DNA from 4 places in the Chelativorans sp. M5D2P16 genome. Region 2 is predicted to be linked to each of the others. Evidence: predicted binding sites of a transcription regulator. Region 2 holds the regulator's gene; each other region holds the start of a gene.

Evidence for each region. Region 2 encodes LexA, which represses DNA repair genes until DNA is damaged. Its sites were predicted from a motif close to TGTTCNNNNTGTGTTCNG; they were not measured.
Region 1: SIN08_RS13085 (ATP-dependent helicase) is a predicted target of LexA. The motif match lies at 1,317-1,334, and genes of this name have one in related genera.
Region 3: SIN08_RS19160 (helicase-related protein) is a predicted target of LexA. The motif match lies at 1,230-1,247, and genes of this name have one in related genera.
Region 4: recA (recombinase RecA) is a predicted target of LexA. The motif match lies at 1,259-1,276, and genes of this name have one in related genera.

The regions. Positions count from the first base shown of each region.
Region 1 is NZ_JAXQNM010000025.1:363,785-365,988, forward strand. Features, by position in the region: gene SIN08_RS13085 (ATP-dependent helicase) at 1-1,071, opposite strand, end outside; gene SIN08_RS13090 (dienelactone hydrolase family protein) at 1,358-2,204, shown strand, end outside.
Region 2 is NZ_JAXQNM010000023.1:170,350-172,553, reverse strand. Features, by position in the region: gene SIN08_RS10870 (ComEC/Rec2 family competence protein) at 1-913, shown strand, start outside; gene lexA (transcriptional repressor LexA) at 929-1,645, opposite strand; gene glp (gephyrin-like molybdotransferase Glp) at 1,743-2,204, opposite strand, start outside.
Region 3 is NZ_JAXQNM010000038.1:285,861-288,064, forward strand. Features, by position in the region: gene SIN08_RS19150 (acetyl-CoA C-acetyltransferase) at 1-13, shown strand, start outside; gene phbB (acetoacetyl-CoA reductase) at 80-802, shown strand; gene SIN08_RS19160 (helicase-related protein) at 1,373-2,204, shown strand, end outside.
Region 4 is NZ_JAXQNM010000012.1:201,567-203,770, reverse strand. Features, by position in the region: gene recA (recombinase RecA) at 111-1,199, opposite strand; gene SIN08_RS06765 (carbohydrate kinase family protein) at 1,433-2,204, shown strand, end outside.

The DNA of each region.
Region 1 (2,204 bases), on a different contig from region 2:
CAGGATGTTGTCCACCTCGGCACCGCGCCAGCCATAGATCGACTGGTCGTCATCGCCCACACAGCAGATGTTGACGTTGTTTTCGCTCGCGGCCGTATCGCGCTTCGCGCTGGCCGGGTCCAAGTTTTGCGCGCCTTCGGCGTCGCGGGGGAGGGCGGGCGAAACGTCGCCCGGCGCGCGGTCGCGCGCTTGGTCGACCGGGTTCCTATGCTTCTCACCCTGAGCCTGCCGAAGGGAAGGCCGCTGCGCGAGCAGACGCAGCCACATATATTGCGCGGTGTTTGTATCCTGGTACTCGTCCACCAGGATGTATCTGAACTTGGCGTGGTACTCCCTCAGCACGTCCGGGTTCTCCCGGAAGATGCGGATGGGGAGCATGAGCAGGTCGCCGAAATCGACGGCGTTGAGCGTCTTCAGGCGCTCCTGATAGGCGCGGTAAAGCTCGCGGCCCTTGCCGTTCGCGAAAGCGCGCGCGTCGCCTTCGGGAATATCGGACGGTCCCAGGCCCTTGTTCTTCCAGCCGTCGATCATCTGCGCGAACTGGCGGGCCGGCCAGCGCTTGTCGTCGAGGCCTTCGGCCTGGATGAGCTGCTTTAAAAGCCGGATCTGGTCGTCCGTGTCGAGAATGGTGAAGGAGGACTTCAGCCCGGCAAGCTCGGCATGGCGGCGCAGGAGCTTCACGCCGATGGAATGGAAGGTGCCGAGCCACGGCATGCCTTCGATCGCTTCGCCGACGAGGACGCTGATGCGCGTCTTCATCTCGCGCGCCGCCTTGTTGGTGAAGGTGACGGCGAGGATCTGCGAGGGGTAGGCGCGGCCGGTGGCGAGGATGTGGGCGATGCGCGTCGTCAGAACGCGCGTCTTGCCGGTTCCGGCGCCGGCAAGCACCAGCACCGGCCCCTCGGTGGTCTCCACCGCAAGGCGCTGCTCAGGATTGAGCCCTTCCAGATATCGCGGCGCATGGCTCTGCCGTGCCGCCATCGCACGCGCGGCAATGCCGCCAGCGCGCGGGGCGGGATTGGGCGCTTCTTCATCGCCGAAGAACGGCAGATCGTCGGGAGAACCTGACATCGGGCATCGCATATGGTGATTCGGGCCATCAAGGCCAAGCGTTTTCCTTTTGTACCGGTTCAACGTGGCGCGGCCAAGGCGGAGCCGCAACGAAGTCGAACATCAACGTTTTCGCGCCGGGAGCCAGGGCACCCGATGCAGTAAGCGGCTGGGTCAGCCGCGGCCCGGGCGACATCACGGAGCAGTGAACAGCCGTGAATGGACCCGCTGTTGCATGCCCATATCCTTGCCTGGGGCGCAACGATCCGAACAACAGGCGAACGCAAGGAACAGTGGGAGAATGGGCATGACTCGTCCAACCATCACCCAGGCGATGATCGACGCCTATGACGAATACACGCATCTGACCCTCGACCGGCGCGGCTTCATGGAGAAGCTGACGCGGCTCGCCGGCTCCAGCGCAGCGGCGGCGGCGATTGCGCCCATGCTGGCGGCCAGTTCCGCCCGTGCGGCGATCGTGGCCGAGGACGACGAGCGGCTGGAGACCGAAGATATCACCTATCCCGGCGGCGAGGGCGAGATGCGGGGCTATCTCGTGCGCCCCGCGGACCGGCAGGGGCCTTTGCCGGCGGTCATCGTCATCCACGAGAACCGCGGGCTCAATCCGCATATCCGCGACGTCGCACGGCGCATGGCGCTGGAGGGCTTCGTGGCGCTTGCGCCCGATTTCCTGTCGCCGCTTGGCGGCACGCCTGACGACGAAGACCAGGCACGGCAGATGTTCGGCGAGCTCGACCGGGAACAGACGGTGGCAAACGGCGTGGCGACGATCGCCTTTCTGGAAGAGCACGAGGATGCGAACGGCAATGTGGGCGCGGTCGGCTTCTGCTGGGGCGGCGGCATGGTGAACCGCCTGGCCGTCGGCGCGCCCTCGCTCGACGCCGCCGTCGCCTATTACGGGGCACAGCCGGAGGCCGAGCAGGTGGAGAGCATCGAGGCGCCCCTGCTTCTCCACTATGCCGGGCTCGACGAGCGCATCAATGCCGGCATCGAGGAATATCGCAACGCGCTGGAGGCGGCCGCCAAGGACTACACGATCCACATGTATGAAGGGGTGAACCACGCCTTCAACAACGATACCTCCGAGGCACGCTATGACGAGGAGGCGGCGACGCTCGCCTGGGAGCGCACGG
Region 2 (2,204 bases):
TACGGCCACCGCGATCTACGGCGTCTGGCATTTCCAGCGCGTGACCCCGCTGGCACTGCCGGCCAATCTGACGGCAATGCCGGTCGTATCCGTCTTCGCCATGCCCGCCGCGGTGCTGGCGATACTGTCCATGCCCTTCGGGCTCGATGGGATATTCCTGAAAGCGATGGGACAGGCGATCGCCGCCGTGGTGGCTATCGCCGAGTGGTTTTCGACCCATTCGCCTGTGGATGCCGTCGGCCTCATCCCGCTCACGGCCATGCTTTTCTTTACCGGTGCGCTGCTTGTCCTGGTGGTCTCGACCACGTGGCTGCGCCTGCTGGCGCTGCCGCTCGCCGCCGCCGGCGTGGTTTTTCTCGCCATGCGGCAATTGCCGCACGTCGTGATTACGGAAGATGCAACGCTCGTCGGTCTGTCCGGAGAAGGCGCCTTGCTCGCCGTGAACCGCACCCGCCCGAACGGCTTCACCATGGACGACTGGACGCGGGCACTGGCAGCTGGAACCGTCGTGAAGCCGACGAATGTAGAGACGGGTGCGCCGCAGCCGCAAAACGCGGAGAAGACGAGGTTTCATTGCGGTGAAGACCTGTGCCTCGCCCGCCACGAAAGCGATGCCCTAATAGCCCATGCCGCAACCCCCAAGGCCGCCCGTGCAGCCTGTGCCGGCGCCGACCTTGTCGTTCTCGATGATGCCGTGACGAGCGATCCTTGCGGCCCGGCACCAGCCGCAACCGTCGTCACCAAGCGCGATCTGGCGCATTACGGCAGTGCGGCGATCTTCTTCGAGGAAAATCCGAGCGCGGAAGGCAGCGGGAAAGCGCGGATAACCTTCGCAATCACCAAGCCGTGGCGGCCGTGGCACGCTCACCGTGCCTGGTCGCGGGCCGCCCGGGGGCTACCCCCACATCGCTGAAGACGGCCGTCCGCCTCAATAGCGCCGGATGAGGCCGACCAGCCGGCCCTGCACCTTCACCCGGTCGGGACCGAAAATGCGCGTCTCGTAGGCGGGATTGGCCGCTTCCAGTGCGATGGAAGCACCCTTGCGGCGGAAGCGCTTGAGCGTGGCTTCCTCCTCATCGACGAGGGCCACGACGATCTCGCCCGGATTGGCGGTCTGCGTCTCCCGGATGATGACCGTATCGCCGTCGAAGATGCCGGCCTCGATCATCGAATCGCCCTTGACCTCCAGTGCATAGTGCTCCCCGCCCGACAGCATGTCCGGCGGAACGCCCACCGAATGCGTCTGATGCTGAATGGCCTCGATGGGGACGCCGGCGGCGATGCGCCCCATGACGGGAACCGAAACGACGCTCACGCCGTCCTCGTCATTGTCGGCGGCCGGCTTGGTGGGCGCCGGGGCGTTGCGGCTCTGGCCACCTTCGATGACGCTGGGCGAGAACGTTCGCTGTCCGCCGAGGCCCGGGGCGATCGACTCGGGCAGGCGCAAGACCTCCATCGCGCGTGCGCGGTTGGGGAGGCGGCGGATGAAACCACGCTCCTCCAGGGCGGTGATCAGCCGATGAATGCCCGACTTCGAGGCAAGGTCCAGCGCCTCCTTCATCTCGTCGAAGGAAGGAGGAATGCCCGTCTCCTTGAGACGGTTGTGAATGAAAAGCAGCAGCTCGTGCTGTTTGCGCGTCAGCATCGGTTCCACCCCGGGAATCATCATAAACAAAACCAGAACATAAGGTAGACGTTCCAGTTGTGTTCCGCAAGGGTGAAAAATCAGCGTTACCTTCCGGTTAACGCAGCATCAGAACCTGGCAGGGCTCACCCGCCTCGCTCGCGCGGGCGCCGGGCTCACGCAGAATGAGCGCGTTGGCGTCGGCAAGCGTGGTCAGCATGGAGGAATCCTGAACCGTGAAGGGCGTGGCAACGAGCCCGCGCGGACCGTTCTCGACGCGCGCACGCACATAATCGCGGCGCTCATCGTTTGCCTTCATCGGCGCGGCCAGCTCGGCCGCACGCAGATCCGGTGCGAAGGAGCGGCCGCAAAGCCCGGCGATGAGCGGGCGCAGGAAGAGATGCGCGCAGACGAGGCTGGAGACGGGATTGCCGGGCAATCCCAGGACGCGGCTTCCCTGCAGGCGGCCGAATATCAGCGGCTTGCCGGGCCGCATGGCGATCCTCCAGAAAGCGAGTTCCATACCTTGTGCCGTCAGCACCTCGCGCACGAGGTCGTGCGCACCCACGGAAACCCCGCC
Region 3 (2,204 bases), on a different contig from region 2:
CGTGGAGCGCTGATCAGGAACCTGCAGGAGCGGTAGGCCGCAGAGATGGCCACCGCCTTTTTCTCGATGGGAGGGAAAAATGGCCAGAACGGCACTCGTGACCGGCGGGACGCGCGGCATCGGCGCGGCGATCTCGGTGGCATTGAAGGATGCGGGATACCGGGTGGCGGCGAATTACGCCGGCAATGAAGAGACGGCCCGCCATTTCACCGAGGAAACCGGCATTCCCGCCTATCGCTGGTCCGTCGCCGACTATGGCGCCTGCGCGGCGGGCATTGCCGAGGTGGAAGCGACGCTGGGCCCGGTCGACGTGCTCGTCAACAATGCCGGCATCGCGCGCGACGCCATGTTCCACAAGCTCTCGCCCGAGCAGTGGCGGGAGGTGATCGATACCAATCTCAACGGCGTCTTCAACATGACCCATCCGCTGTGGCCGGGCATGCGGGAGCGCCGGTTCGGCCGCATCATCACCATCTCCTCCATCAACGGGCAGAAGGGGCAGGTCGGGCAGGTGAACTACTCGGCCGCCAAGGCCGGCGACCTCGGCTTCACCAAGGCGCTTGCCCAGGAGGGCGCGCGCGCCGGAATTACGGTCAACGCCATCTGCCCGGGCTACATCGCCACCGATATGGTGATGGCCGTGGCCGAGCCCGTGCGCGAGAAGATCGTCGGCCAGATTCCCGTCGGGCGCCTGGGGGAGGCCAGGGAAATCGCCCGCTGCGTGGTCTTTCTCGCTTCCGACGAGGCCGGCTTCATCACCGGCTCCACGCTGACGGCGAACGGCGGCCAGTACATCGCCTGAAACCTCCCTGTCCCGCGATGGAACGGATTCGTTAACAGCCCCCTGTCCGGAAGCTGTGTGAATCCTGTGGACGTCGGTGTACAGGTTGTGGAAATCACAATATCTGGTGCGGAACATAAACAGAACGAGAGTTGATCGCTGATTCGTCGCCTGTTCGTTCCGGGTTTGGCCGGAACGTTAACGAATGACAGGCGGACACCGTGATCTGCATTAAGATTTGGTTCATAAAGGTCAATGAAATCTTGGAGTTGTGGCCATAACTGGCAGGGCGCGGCACACGCGCGCACAAAAGGTTAACACGGCAGGCCGGACTCGCCTCCGGCTTCTCCGCCACGATTCATCATCTTCGGCTGCACACCATTCGTCGCGCTAGATGTTGTGGTGCACAAAGCAGGAACACGGACGAGTCAGTGATTCGTCGCCGATTCGTTCCAGACTCGTTCCAATGATTAATTTCGCCCGGTTTTGCCTTTCGCTCCGCCCGACTTTTCCTATATGTCTGCGGTGGTGGCGGTCGACTTGCGCTGCTGCACGGCACGCGACAAGGAACATCCGGGTCCCTTCAAGCACATGAACATTCAGCCAAGAGACAGCGGAACTGCCGTCCTCGACGGACGCGACGTGACGGCGGTTCTGGGGCCGACCAATACGGGCAAGACGCATCTGGCGATCGAGCGGATGATCGCCCATGAGAGCGGCATGATCGGCTTGCCGCTGAGACTGCTTGCCCGCGAGGTCTATGGCCGCGTGGCGGCCCGTGTCGGCGAGGAAAATGTGGCGCTGATCACCGGCGAGGAGAAGATCGTGCCGCCCGGTGCGCGTTATTCCGTGTGCACGGTCGAGGCCATGCCACGCGAGACGGACGTCGCCTTCGTGGCGATCGACGAGGTGCAGCTCGCCGCCGATCTGGAGCGCGGCCACATCTTCACCGACCGCATCCTCAACCTGCGCGGCCGTCAGGAGACCCTGCTCCTGGGCGCGGCGACCATGCGCGGCATCCTGGAAAAGCTGCTCAAGGGCATTTCCGTCGTCACGCGCCCGCGCATGTCGGTGCTCTCCTATGCCGGCTCCAAGAAGATCACGCGCCTGCCGCGGCGCTCGGCCGTGGTGGCCTTTTCGGCCGATGAGGTCTATGCCATCGGCGAGCTGATCCGCCGCCAGCGCGGCGGCGCGGCCATCGTGCTGGGCGCGCTCAGCCCGCGCACGCGCAACGCGCAGGTCGCTCTCTACCAATCCGGCGACGTGGACTATCTGGTGGCCACCGATGCCATCGGCATGGGACTCAACCTCGACGTCGATCACGTGGCCTTCGCCCAGAACCGGAAGTTCGACGGTTTCCAGTTCCGTGATCTGTCGGCCGCCGAACTGGGCCAGATCGCCGGACGCGCCGGACGGCACGTGC
Region 4 (2,204 bases), on a different contig from region 2:
CCAATGCTCTACAGCGCCCTGCGTCCATTCGAACGCACCAAGAGGCCAGGCCTTTTCGCTCCATGCGTCGTGCTTTTTCCGAAAGCGGTTCCGGTTTTCGAGCCGGTGCGCTAGCTGCCATCAGCCGCATCGTCCAGATCGTCGTCGCCGCGGACCTCATCGAGGAACTGATCCGCGATCAGCCCCGCATTCTGCCTGAGCGCCAGCTCGATCTCGCGGGCCACTTCCGGATTCTCGCGCAGAAACTGCTTGGCGTTCTCGCGCCCCTGCCCCAGGCGCTGAGAGTTGTAGGAGAACCAGGCACCGGATTTCTCGACCGTGCCGGCCTTCACCCCCAGATCGATGAGTTCGCCGGTCTTGGATATGCCTTCGCCATACATGATGTCGAACTCGACCTGCTTGAAGGGCGGAGCCAACTTGTTCTTGACCACCTTGACGCGCGTCTGGTTGCCGACCGTCTCGTCGCGATCCTTGACCGCGCCGATGCGGCGAATGTCGAGACGCACCGAAGCGTAAAACTTCAGTGCGTTGCCGCCCGTCGTGGTTTCCGGAGAACCGAACATGACGCCGATCTTCATGCGAATCTGGTTGATGAAGATCACCATCGTGTTGGAGCGCGAGATGGAGGCGGTCAGCTTTCTGAGCGCCTGGCTCATCAGCCGTGCCTGCATACCGGGCAGCGAATCGCCCATCTCGCCTTCGATTTCGGCACGCGGCGTGAGCGCGGCCACCGAGTCGACGACAATGACGTCCAACGCACCGGAACGCACCAGCGTATCGCAGATCTCCAGCGCCTGCTCGCCCGTATCCGGCTGTGAGATAAGAAGGTTTTCCAGGTCCACGCCCAGCTTGCGGGCATAGACGGGGTCGAGCGCGTGCTCGGCATCGACGAAGCCGCAAATGCCGCCCTTCTTCTGTGCCTCGGCCACCGAGTGCAGCGCCAGCGTTGTCTTGCCCGAGCTTTCCGGCCCGTACACTTCGATAATGCGTCCGCGCGGCAGGCCGCCGACGCCAAGGGCGATATCAAGGCCCAGCGAGCCGGTGGGGATGGTCTCGATCTCGACCACCTTGTCATTGGCGCCCAGTCGCATGATGGAGCCCTTGCCGAAGGCCCGCTCGATCTGCGAAAGCGCCGCGTCCAATGCCTTGGATTTATCCACCGAGTTTTCCTCTACGAGCCGCAGTGACTTCTGAGCCATGATAAAACACCCCTTTGACGTCAATGGAAGCCGCGCCTTGCAGATCTCCCGAGATTTTTTGTACCTTTTTTGTTCCGTTTTGGCAAGGGGTTTCATCTATCTGAAAGGAATAGGAAATTCGATTCTGTTCTGATTTTGTGCTAATTCGGGGGAGCGGACATGGACGGCGTGACTAGTCCTGCCGGAGGCGGGCATGCGTCGGCCACGGCGATTCGCAGGCAAGGAGATCGAGAATGACGAGGCCACGTCTTCTGGCCGTCGGGGGCGCGCATATCGACCGGAGAGGCCGCATCATCGGTCCGCACGTGCCGGAAGCGTCCAATCCCGGCGTCATGTGCGAGGAGGTCGGCGGCGGCGCCTTCAACGCCGCCAGAATGGCGGTGCAGCGCGGCGTCTCCGCCTCGCTCGTCTCGCTGCGCGGCGGAGACGCGGCGGGCGAGCAGGTGGCACGGGCCGTGGAGGACGCCGGCATCGAGGATCTCTCTGCGGTCTTTCTCGACCGAACGACGGCGAGCTACACGGCGATCCTCACGGACAAGGGCGACCTGATCACCGGGCTGGCGGACATGGCGCTCTACGAGCATGGTTTTGCAAAACAGATGCGCCGCGGCAAGGTGCGCGAGGCGGCCGCACACGCGGATGCACTGCTGTGCGATGCCAACCTGCCGGCGGAAGCCATCGGCCAGCTCATCACCTTGGCCAGGGGGAAGCCGGTCCACGCGATCGCCGTCTCGCCCGCCAAGGCGGAGCGGTTGGCGGGAGCCCTCCCCGCCCTCTCCTGCCTTTTCATGAACCGGAGAGAGGCCACCCGGCTTTCCGGTTTGCCGGACGGGTCACCGTCAAACCAGGCAGCGGAGGTGCTGCGCGGCATGGGGCTTGCCGCCGGTGTGATCACGGCCGGCGCCGGTTCCGCCCTTTGCTTCCGGGGCCATGACATGTTCGAGGTTTCCCCGCCCGCGCTTGACCATGTCGGAGATGTGACCGGCGCGGGTGACGCGCTCGCCG